Regions from separate parts of the Actinomadura sp. 3N508 genome, predicted to be linked through region 2. Evidence: predicted binding sites of a transcription regulator. Region 2 holds the regulator's gene; each other region holds the start of a gene.

Region 1 (3,273 bases), on a different contig from region 2:
CCGAGCCGCGCGTTGATCTCCTTGAGGACGCGCTCGGCGATGTGCGTCTCGCGCTCGTTCAGCTCCATCGCGAGGAGGAACTTCGCGGCCTCGCCGATCGGCATCGCGGCGACCTCGGCGATCGACATCCCGCCCATGGTGACGGCGAGCACGACCGGCTTGAGCCGGGCGCCCTCGCACGTCGGGCACGGGATCTCCCGCATGTAGCCCTCGAGCTTCTCCCGGCTGGAGTCGCTCTCGGACTCGGCGTGGCGGCGGTGGATGTACGGGATCACGCCCTCGTAGGACGTGTAGTACGACCTCGTCCGGCCGTAGCGGTTCTTGTAGCGGACGTGGACCTGGGTCTCGTGCCCGTTCAGGATCGCCTTGCGCGCCTTGGCGGGCAGCCGGTCCCACGGCGTGTTCAGGTCGAAGCCCATGGCGTCGCCGAGCGCGGACAGCAGCCGCAGGAAGTAGTCGCTGACGTGCCCGTTCGACCAGGGCTGGATGGCGCCCTCGCCGAGGCTGAGCTCCTCGTCCGGGATGACGAGCTCGGGGTCGACCTCCATGCGGGTGCCGAGGCCGGTGCAGTCGGGGCAGGCGCCGTAGGGCGAGTTGAACGAGAACGACCGCGGCTCCAGCTCCTCGAACGACAGGTCGTCGTAGGGGCAGTAGAGGTGCTCGGAGTACATGCGGGTGCGGTGCTCGTCGCCTTCGGGCAGGTCGACGAAGTCGAGGACGATCGTGCCGCCCGCGAGGCCGAGCGCGGTCTCCACCGAGTCGGCGAGCCGCTGCCGGGCCGAGTCCTTCACGGAGAGCCGGTCGACCACGATGGAGATGTCGTGCTTCTCCTGCTTCTTCAGCTTGGGCGGCTCGTCGAGGCGGATCATCTCGCCGTCGACCAGGGCGCGGGAGTAGCCCTTGGACTGGAGCTCGCGGAACAGCTCCAGGTACTCGCCCTTGCGCCCGCGGATCACGGGCGCGAGCACCTGGAAGCGGGCGCCGGGCTCCAGCTCCAGGACCTTGTCGACGATCTGCTGCGGCGCCTGCCGGCTGATCGGGCGGCCGCACTCCGGGCAGTGCGGGTGCCCGATCCGCGCGTACAGAAGCCGCAGGTAGTCGTAGACCTCGGTGATCGTGCCGACCGTCGACCGGGGGTTCTTGCTGGTCGACTTCTGGTCGATCGACACCGCCGGGGACAGGCCCTCGATGAAGTCGACGTCGGGCTTGTCCATCTGCCCGAGGAACTGGCGGGCGTAGGCCGACAGCGACTCCACGTACCGGCGCTGGCCCTCCGCGAAGATCGTGTCGAACGCCAGGCTCGACTTCCCGGAGCCCGACAGACCGGTGAACACGATCAGGGAGTCCCGCGGGAGGTCGAGCGAGACGTCCTTCAGGTTGTGCTCGCGTGCTCCACGCACGATGAGTCGGTCATGCACGGCGTTCTTCCGGTTCCTGTTCTGGGGCGCGGCGATGGGGAGAGACATGTCGGTCTCAAGGCTAGCCAGGGGGTACGACAGAATCCCCCGAGGCTGTAACAGCGGCGGTCGCCGCCGCATTTCACGATGCTCCCCGCCCGTCCGGGCGGCACTCTCGCACCGTACACGTGTTCGAACACCACCCGCCACCGGAACGCCCCCGCGCGCCCGCTACTCGTCGTCGAGGGCGTAGGTCAGGTAGCGGTCGGCGGAACGCTGGACGGCCTGCTTGCCGTCCGTGTAGACGATCTTCCGCCACCAGGCGCCGTAGACGCGGTCGAAGTCGTAGGGCTCCAGCAGGCGCAGCGCGCGGCGGACGGTACGCGGCCGCTCCGGAATGAGGTTCGGGTACGAGTACATGAAGCTGACCCAGTCGCGGTCGTTGACGACCTGGAGGATGTCGCCGGAGAACACCGCGCGGGCGTCGCGCCAGTGCAGGACCTGGCCGCCGTCGAAGTGCACGCCCGCGTTGACGAGGGTGAGGCCGTCGGCCAGCTCGTGGGTGTCGCCCGTCCAGTAGACGACGGCGTCGTCCGGCCGGGCCACCCAGCGGCGGTCGGCCTCGTGGATGTAGACGGGCGCGTCGAACGCGTGCGCCCACTCGATCATGCTGCCGTAGAAGTGCGGGTGGCTGATCGCGATCGCCGAGATCCCGCCCAGGTCGCTGACCTGGCGGATGAGGTCGTCGTCGATGTAGGTGATCGAGTCCCAGAGGACGTTCCCGGACGGCGCGCGCACCAGCAGGGCCCGCTGGCCGATGGCGGTGGCCGGCTCGCAGCCGATCCCGACGACGTCCGGGCCCTCCTCGGCGATCTTGCCGCGGTGGCCGGTGCGCAGCTCGTCCAGGGTCGTCCAGCGCTGGCCGTCCCAGCCGACGTACTGGCGCTCGTCCTCGCAGATCGGGCAGTCGGGGCGGGGCCCGGCGTACTGGACGCCGCAGGTCAGGCAGATCGGAAGCTCCATGATCACCATTGTGTGACACGGCGCGCACGGGTGCGACAGGATGGAGGCTCTTTTCGGGCGAGGGAGGGTCTCATGACTTGGCCGGCATGGCGCGAGGTCATCGACGAGCTGGGTCCGGGCGTGGAACGGATCATCGGGTCGCTGTCCGAGCTGAGCGACCGGGATCTGCGCGCCCCGTCGGCGCTGCCGGGGTGGAGCCGCGGCCATGTGGCGACCCACATCGCCCGCAACGCCGATTCGCTGTGGAATCTCCTCGAATGGGCGCGGACGGGCGTGCAGATCCCGCAGTACCCGAGCATGGAGGCCCGCAACGCCGACCTTGAGGCGGGCGCCGGACGCGGGCGCGACGAGCTGATCGAGGACGTCCGCGCGACACAGGCCCGGTTCACCGAGCTGGCCCGCGCGATGCCAGAGGACGCGTGGAACGCTCAAGTGAAGGCGATGCAGGGCTGGCCGCACCCCGCCTGGTACGTGCTGTACCGGCGCTGGCACGAGGTGGAGGCGCACCACGTCGACCTCGCCGCCGGGTACGGGCCCGCCGACTGGCCCGAGCCCTACGTCCGCTGGGCGCTCGGCCGGACGCTGACGGACATGGCCGCGCTGCCCGAGAAGCTGCGCGGCGAGCTCGCCGGGCTCCGGATCACCGCGACCGACTCCGGCGAGTCCGCCGATCTGGGCTGGGCGCCCGGCGGGGCGGAGGCGTCCGGGTCGGGGCGGGCGCTGCTCGGCTGGCTGAGCGGCCGTTCCGACGGCGCCGGGGTGAGCCTCCGCCCGGACGGCCCGCTCCCGGTCCCGCCGCCCTGGCCGCACGAGACCACCGGGTTCTAACGGTCAGCTCGTTGGGGGCTGGAGG
Region 2 (3,273 bases):
GCGCGACTGGCTGGTGTCCCGGCAGCGGTTCTGGGGCTGCCCGATCCCGATCATCCACTGCGAGGCGTGCGGCGAGGTGCCCGTCCCGGACGACCAGCTGCCGGTGACGCTGCCCGAGGGCCTGCGCGGCGCCGACCTGGCCCCGAAGGGCACGTCGCCGCTGGCCACCGCGTCCGACTGGGTCAACGTCGAGTGCCCCAAGTGCGGCGGCCCCGCCAAGCGTGACACCGACACCATGGACACGTTCGTCGACTCGTCCTGGTACTTCTTCCGCTACTGCTCGCCCGGCTACGAGGACGGCCCGTTCGACGTCGAGCAGGTCCGCCGGTGGATGCCGGTCGACCAGTACACCGGCGGCGTCGAGCACGCCATCCTGCACCTGCTGTACAGCCGGTTCTTCACCAAGGTGCTGCACGACATGGGCATGGTCGAGTTCACCGAGCCGTTCCGGCGGCTGCTGAACCAGGGCCAGGTGATCAACCAGGGCAAGGCGATGTCGAAGACGCTGGGCAACGGCGTCGACCTGGGCGAGCAGATCGCCGAGTTCGGGGTGGACGTCGTCCGGCTGGCGGTGCTGTTCTCCGGGCCGCCGGAGGACGACATCGACTGGGCGGACGTGTCCCCGCGCGGCATGTCGAAGTTCCTGGCCCGCGTGCACCGCATCGCCGCCGAGGTCACGTCCGCGCCGGGCGTGGACGTCACCGCGGGCGACCCGGCCCTGCGCCGCGTCACCGCACGGACGGTCCACGAGGCCACCACGCTGGTCGAGACGCAGCGGTTCAACGTGGCGATCGCGCGGGTCATGGAGCTGGTCACCGCGACCCGCAAGGCCATCGACTCGGGTCCGGGCGCCGCCGACCCCGCCGTCCGCGAGGCCGCCGAGGCCATGGCGGTGCTGCTGTCGCTGTTCGCGCCCTACACCGCCGACGAGGCGTGGGAGCTGCTGGGACGGACCGCGCCGGTCATCCGGGCGGGCTGGCCGTCCGCCGACCCGGCGCTGCTGGTGGAGGAGTCGGTGACGTGCGTCGTCCAGGTCGCCGGCAAGGTCCGCGACCGCCTGGAGGTGGCGCCGGGGATCGCCGAGGCCGATCTGGAGCGGCTGGCGCTGGCGTCCACGAAGATCCAGGACGCGCTGGCCGGCGCCGAGATCGCCAAGATCATCGTGCGCGCGCCGAAGATCGTCAACATCGTCCCGAAGCGCTGAGCATCCGTCCGCCGGGCCCGCAGACCACCGGGCCTGGCGGACGCGCCTGCGACCGGGCTTCTGCTGCGCGCGGCCCCGGGGTGCGGGGCCGCGCGCGGATCACATCTTGCGGAGGACGGCGACGACGCGGCCGAGGACCGTCGCCTCGTCGCCCGGGATCGGCTCGTACGCGGGGTTCTGCGGCATCAGCCAGATGTGGCCGTCCTCCCGGCGCTTGAACGTCTTCACCGTCGCCTCGTTGTCGATCATGGCGGCCACGATGTCGCCCTGCTCGGCCACCGGCTGCTGCCGGACGACGACCCAGTCACCGTCCGCGATCGCGGCGTCGATCATCGAGTCGCCGGTGACCTTCAGCAGGAAGTGCGTGCCCTCGCCGACGAGCTGCTTCGGCAGGGTGAACACGTCTTCCACGGCCTCCTCGGCGAGGATCGGCCCACCGGCGGCGATCCGCCCGACCAGCGGCACGTAGGCGGGCGCGGGCTGCGCCGATGAGGGCTGCCCTCCGGCCGCCTCGTAGGCCTCCTCGTCCGTCCGCACGGGCGTGGCGCCGGGGACCCGCACCTCGACCGCGCGCGGCCGGTTGGGGTCGCGGCGCAGGAAACCCTTGCGCTGCAGCGCCCGGAGCTGGTGCGACACGCTGGAGGTGCTGGTCAGGCCCACGGCCTCGCCGATCTCGCGCATCGAGGGCGGATACCCACGGCGCTGGACCGAGTCGCGGATCACCTCCAGCACCATGCGCTGCCGTTGCGTCAGCCCCGACTCGTCCATGGGGCCGTCTGGCAGCTCCCGGACCTTGCTCATCGCTCGTCGCCTCCCGGCGCCTCGATCGGTCACTCCTTGTCATGGAACCTATCGCGTCGGAGCCCAATGATCAAACAATTGTTCGAAGTGGTGCTCGCTTTTTGTCGGCGCCTCCTGGTAGAACATCGTACAGGCGTTCGATCGAAAATGCATTCGACGTCAAGGAGGGGAGAGATGTCGGGTTCACCCCAGAGTGACCGTGTCCCGATCCGCCTGACCCGCCGCGGACGTGCCGTTCTGGTCCTGTTCGCCGCGACCGTCACGCTCATCGGGCTATGGCTGACCGTGGGGTCCGGTGCTCTGGCCGGTGGCGGCGAAACCGGCACCGGCCCGTCCAAGCCCGCCAGAACCGTCGTCGTCGAGCGGGGCGACACCCTTTGGAACATCGCGGCTGACGCCGATCCGGGGAGTGATCCGCGCGTCGTCGTCCAGCGCATCATCGACCTCAACGGTCTGGGCGGTGACCCCACCGTCCAGCCGGGCCAAGAACTTCGCCTTCCCGCTCCCTGAATCCACCGCGGGCCCGCGCGCGACGCGCCTGGCCCCTGGCTCGGCCGCATGACCGTCGGGCGTAGGAGTGTCCGTCCGGTCGCACCGGCTCGGCGCGGCGGGCGCCCGATTTGGGGGTCGATCTGACGTTCTGTCACCGGCCGCGACCCCGGGTGACGACACGCCCGGGCGGAAATCACGGCGGACCGACCTGACCTGGTCCTACGCGGCGGATGTGATCCATGTGGCGTGAGATCAGGTTGCGTACGCCTGCGCCGAGTCGTACCGTTGACCACAACATCTAGTAGTCACACCGATGTACTTAACCCATATATGGAAGTGCACGCCGGTGTGAAGCGTTATTGTCAGGGGAGGGGATCAACGTGCACTGCCCGTTCTGCCGCAACCCTGACACCAAAGTGATCGACAGCCGGTCGACCGACGACGGGGGCGCTATTCGGCGCCGCCGCTCGTGCGCCGAATGCGGCCGGCGATTCACGACGCAGGAGAATGTGCTCGTCATGGTGGCCAAGCGCAGCGGCGTCACCGAGCCGTTCTCCCGCGAAAAGATCATCGCCGGAGTGCGCAGGGCCTGCCAGGGCCGTCCGGTCGACGAGGATGCGCTCGCAAAGCTGGGGCAGCGGGTCGAAGAGGAGATCAGATCCTCCGGCTCCGCGGAAATCCCCTCGCACGAGATCGGCCTCGCGATCCTGGGGCCGCTCGGCGAGCTCGATGAGGTCGCCTATCTGCGATTCGCCTCGGTCTACCGGAGCTTCGAG
Region 3 (3,273 bases), on a different contig from region 2:
GAAGACGCCGACACCACCGTGCAGGGCGCAGTGCCCTTCTACGGTGTCTACAACCTCGTCGACGCCGGCCCCTGGCGCCGCCCCATGGGCGCGATGCCGCTCCTGGAGCGGATGGTGGTCAAGCTGCCGTTCGCGGAGAACCACGACGCGTACGCCAAGGCGTCCCCTGTCACGTACCTGCGCGAGGACGCACCGCCGTTCTTCGTCATCCACGGAAGCGGCGACTCGCTCATTCCCGTGGCGGAGGCACGCCGATTCGTCGAACGGCTACGGGACGTCTCCGCTGCACCCGTCATCTACGCCGAAATGAAGGGCGCGCAGCACGCGTTCGACGTCTTCCCCTCCTACCGGACGGCCCGCGTCATCGAAGCCGTCGAGCGCTACCTGACCGGGCTCCACCGCCAGCACCGCCAGGGCGCCCGCCCAGCGGTCCCCGGCGAGGTCGAGCAGTCATTGCAGGACCGTTCGGTCGGATAGCGTGGACGGGTGCGGCTGACAGTCTTCTGGGATCGGATGAGGCAGCAGTTCGGCGAGGCCTACGCCGAAAGCGTCGCCAAGGACTATGTGATGGCCGAGCTGGACGGCCGCACCATCGAACAGGCCCTCGCCGACGGCGAATCCGCCAAAAGGGTCTGGCGGGCGGTGGTCGCCACCTTCAACGTCCCCTCGAAGCTGCAGTAGGCGCACCGTCAGTCGGGTACGGGCAGATGGGCGTAGAGGTCCATCGCGTCCACGGACGACGGCAGGTCGCTGACCTGGCCGTCGCCGACCTCCACGACACGCCACGCGCCGTCCGTCCGCCGCGCGAGATCGGTCGTGATGAAGCGGCAGCCCAGCGCGCGCACGGCCGGAGCGACCATGTCCAGCACGGGATCGGGCTCCATGCCAGGGCTATCGGGGTGCGGGCCCACCAGGGCGGGCTCGCCGTCCACCCACCACACGCGCGCCTCACCCGAACCGTCGTACTCCTCGAACTCGCGCACGACGAGACCGCCCGCCAGATGGTCGTCGCGCAACGCCACCATCTTGGACGCGACGTCATGCAACTGGGCGAGGTTCTTCACGTCGGGGACGAAGCACGCCTCCTCCCACTCGTGCTTGCACGACTTCACGTAGTCCTTGACGATGCCGGGCCCGCTCTTCAGCGGCCTGACGAGCTCACCCAGCTCGCTCAGCTCGCCGGGGTCCTGACCCACACCGAGGGGCCGCCACACGCTGTGCGGGGTCAGACCTGCGAAAGTGTCGTGCCAGCCAGGCAGTTCATGCGCCCGCCGATAGTCGTCGGGGTGCGTGAGCAGAACCGTTCCCCGCTGCTTCAGCATCGCGGACACGGCGGCGTACTCCTCGCCCGTGAGCATCCAGCCGCGATACCAGACGGGACCCAGATCGGACGGCACGGCGCGCACCGCGTCGTCCACCTCGCCGCGCCGCAGCGCGTCGTGGTCGATCAGGGCGATCTCGCCGTAGTGGTCGCGGACGGCCGCCGCCTCGCGGGAGAAATGGGGGTCAACGCGCCGGGGATGGAGCGGATCGACGCAGAAGAGGACGGTCAGCGTCATGATTGGAACCCTCCGTGGACGGCGCCAGCGTACGGGGTCAGAACCGGGAAGCGCACGGAGATTCCACCCGAATCGGCGCAACGGACGATGATCGAACTAATGTTCGGTAAGGTGGTGCGGGCACGCGGCGTCATCCACAATTCCACCGGAGTCTCGAAAGTGTCGGAGGCCCGCCGTAACGTCGCCGTCGACAACGCAAGCAGCGGCCGAGAGCCGACAGTCACGACGAGAAGGACATCTCACATGGCAGCGAACGACCGGGAGAAGGCTCTCGAGACCGCACTCGCCCAGATCGAGCGGCAGTTCGGCAAGGGCTCGGTCATGCGGATGGGCGAGGAGGCCAGAGCGCCCGTCGAAGTGATCCCCACCGGCGCGATCGCCCTCGACATCGCGCTCGGCATCGGCGGCCTGCCCCGCGGCCGCGTCGTCGAGGTGTACGGCCCCGAAGGCTCCGGCAAGACCTCCATCGCGCTCCACGCCGTCGCCAGCGTCCAGAAGAAGGGCGGCATCGCCGCGTTCGTGGACGCCGAGCACGCCCTCGACCCCGAGTACGCCACCAAGCTCGGCGTCGACATCGACGCCCTGCTCGTCTCCCAGCCCGACACCGGCGAGCAGGCCCTGGAGATCACCGACATGCTGATCCGCTCCGGCGCGATCGACATCGTCGTCATCGACTCCGTCGCCGCGCTCGTCCCCCGCGCCGAGATCGAGGGCGAGATGGGCGACAGCCACGTCGGCCTCCAGGCCCGCCTCATGTCGCAGGCCCTGCGCAAGCTCACCGGCGCGATCAACCAGACCAAGACGACCGTCATCTTCATCAACCAGCTTCGCGAGAAGGTCGGCGTCATGTTCGGGTCCCCGGAGACCACCACCGGCGGCCGGGCGCTGAAGTTCTACGCCTCCGTCCGGCTGGACGTCCGCCGCATCGAGACCCTCAAGGACGGCACCGAGGCCGTCGGCAACCGCGTCCGCGTCAAGGTCGTCAAGAACAAGATGGCCCCGCCGTTCCGCGTCGCCGACTTCGACCTGCTCTACGGCCTCGGCATCAGCCGCGAGGGCGGGCTCATCGACCTCGGCGTGGAGCACGGCTTCGTCCGCAAGTCCGGCGCCTGGTACACCTACGACGGCGACCAGCTCGGCCAGGGCAAGGAGAACGCCCGCAACTTCCTCAAGGCCAACCCCGACCTGGCCGACGGCATCGAGAAGAAGATCAAGGAGAAGCTCGGCATCGGCCCGAAGGTCGACAAGGAGGCCGAGCCCGCCGCCGCATCCGCCGCCGCGCTCGCGCCGGACGCCGCCGATCCCGCCGCCCCGGCCGCCCCGGCCGCCGCCAAGCCCGCCGGAAGGAAGACCACAAAGGCCAAAACGGGTGATTCCTGACCGAGAATCCCTTGATGAGGGTGACTCTTGACGAAGAGTGGGCGATGATCTCCTATGCAGGGCGGCGGCGCCTTACCCGGCACCGCATCACCGGTGCACGGACCTTCCCCGATGGCGCCGCCGCTCCCACGGGCCCGGACGTCGAGCCTGCTCGGCTCGGCGTCCCGGGCGCCCATCCGGCCGGGCACCCCGCCCGTACCCCCCACAACGCCACCCATGCAGCCCCGCACCCGCCGCCGGGGCGCTGAGCCCGGAGCGGATGGAGTGGGACGCATGAGCGGGGCATCGTGGGGTGAGCCGGGGGAGGCACCAGAGGCCGGGAAAGGCAGTGCCG

Evidence for each region. The regulator LexA, encoded in region 2, represses DNA repair genes until DNA is damaged. The targets are predictions, from matches to a motif close to TCGAACANNTGTTCGA.
Region 1: the regulator LexA is predicted to act here: its motif matches at 1,578-1,593, upstream of uvrA (excinuclease ABC subunit UvrA).
Region 3: the regulator LexA is predicted to act here: its motif matches at 1,651-1,666, upstream of recA (recombinase RecA).

Annotation. Positions count from the first base shown of each region.
Region 1 covers NZ_JBIRAX010000005.1:503,134-506,406, reverse strand. The annotation lists gene uvrA (excinuclease ABC subunit UvrA) at 1-1,418, opposite strand, end outside; gene ACH34S_RS21055 (MBL fold metallo-hydrolase) at 1,629-2,420, opposite strand; gene ACH34S_RS21050 (maleylpyruvate isomerase family mycothiol-dependent enzyme) at 2,493-3,248, shown strand.
Region 2 covers NZ_JBIRAX010000004.1:701,543-704,815, reverse strand. The annotation lists gene leuS (leucine--tRNA ligase) at 1-1,204, shown strand, start outside; gene lexA (transcriptional repressor LexA) at 1,304-2,005, opposite strand; gene ACH34S_RS18745 (LysM peptidoglycan-binding domain-containing protein) at 2,180-2,515, shown strand; gene nrdR (transcriptional regulator NrdR) at 2,878-3,273, shown strand, end outside.
Region 3 covers NZ_JBIRAX010000008.1:312,802-316,074, forward strand. The annotation lists gene ACH34S_RS27920 (alpha/beta hydrolase fold domain-containing protein) at 1-477, shown strand, start outside; gene ACH34S_RS27925 (DUF3046 domain-containing protein) at 487-681, shown strand; gene ACH34S_RS27930 (ATP-grasp domain-containing protein) at 690-1,559, opposite strand; gene recA (recombinase RecA) at 1,803-2,939, shown strand; gene ACH34S_RS27940 (hypothetical protein) at 2,954-3,187, shown strand.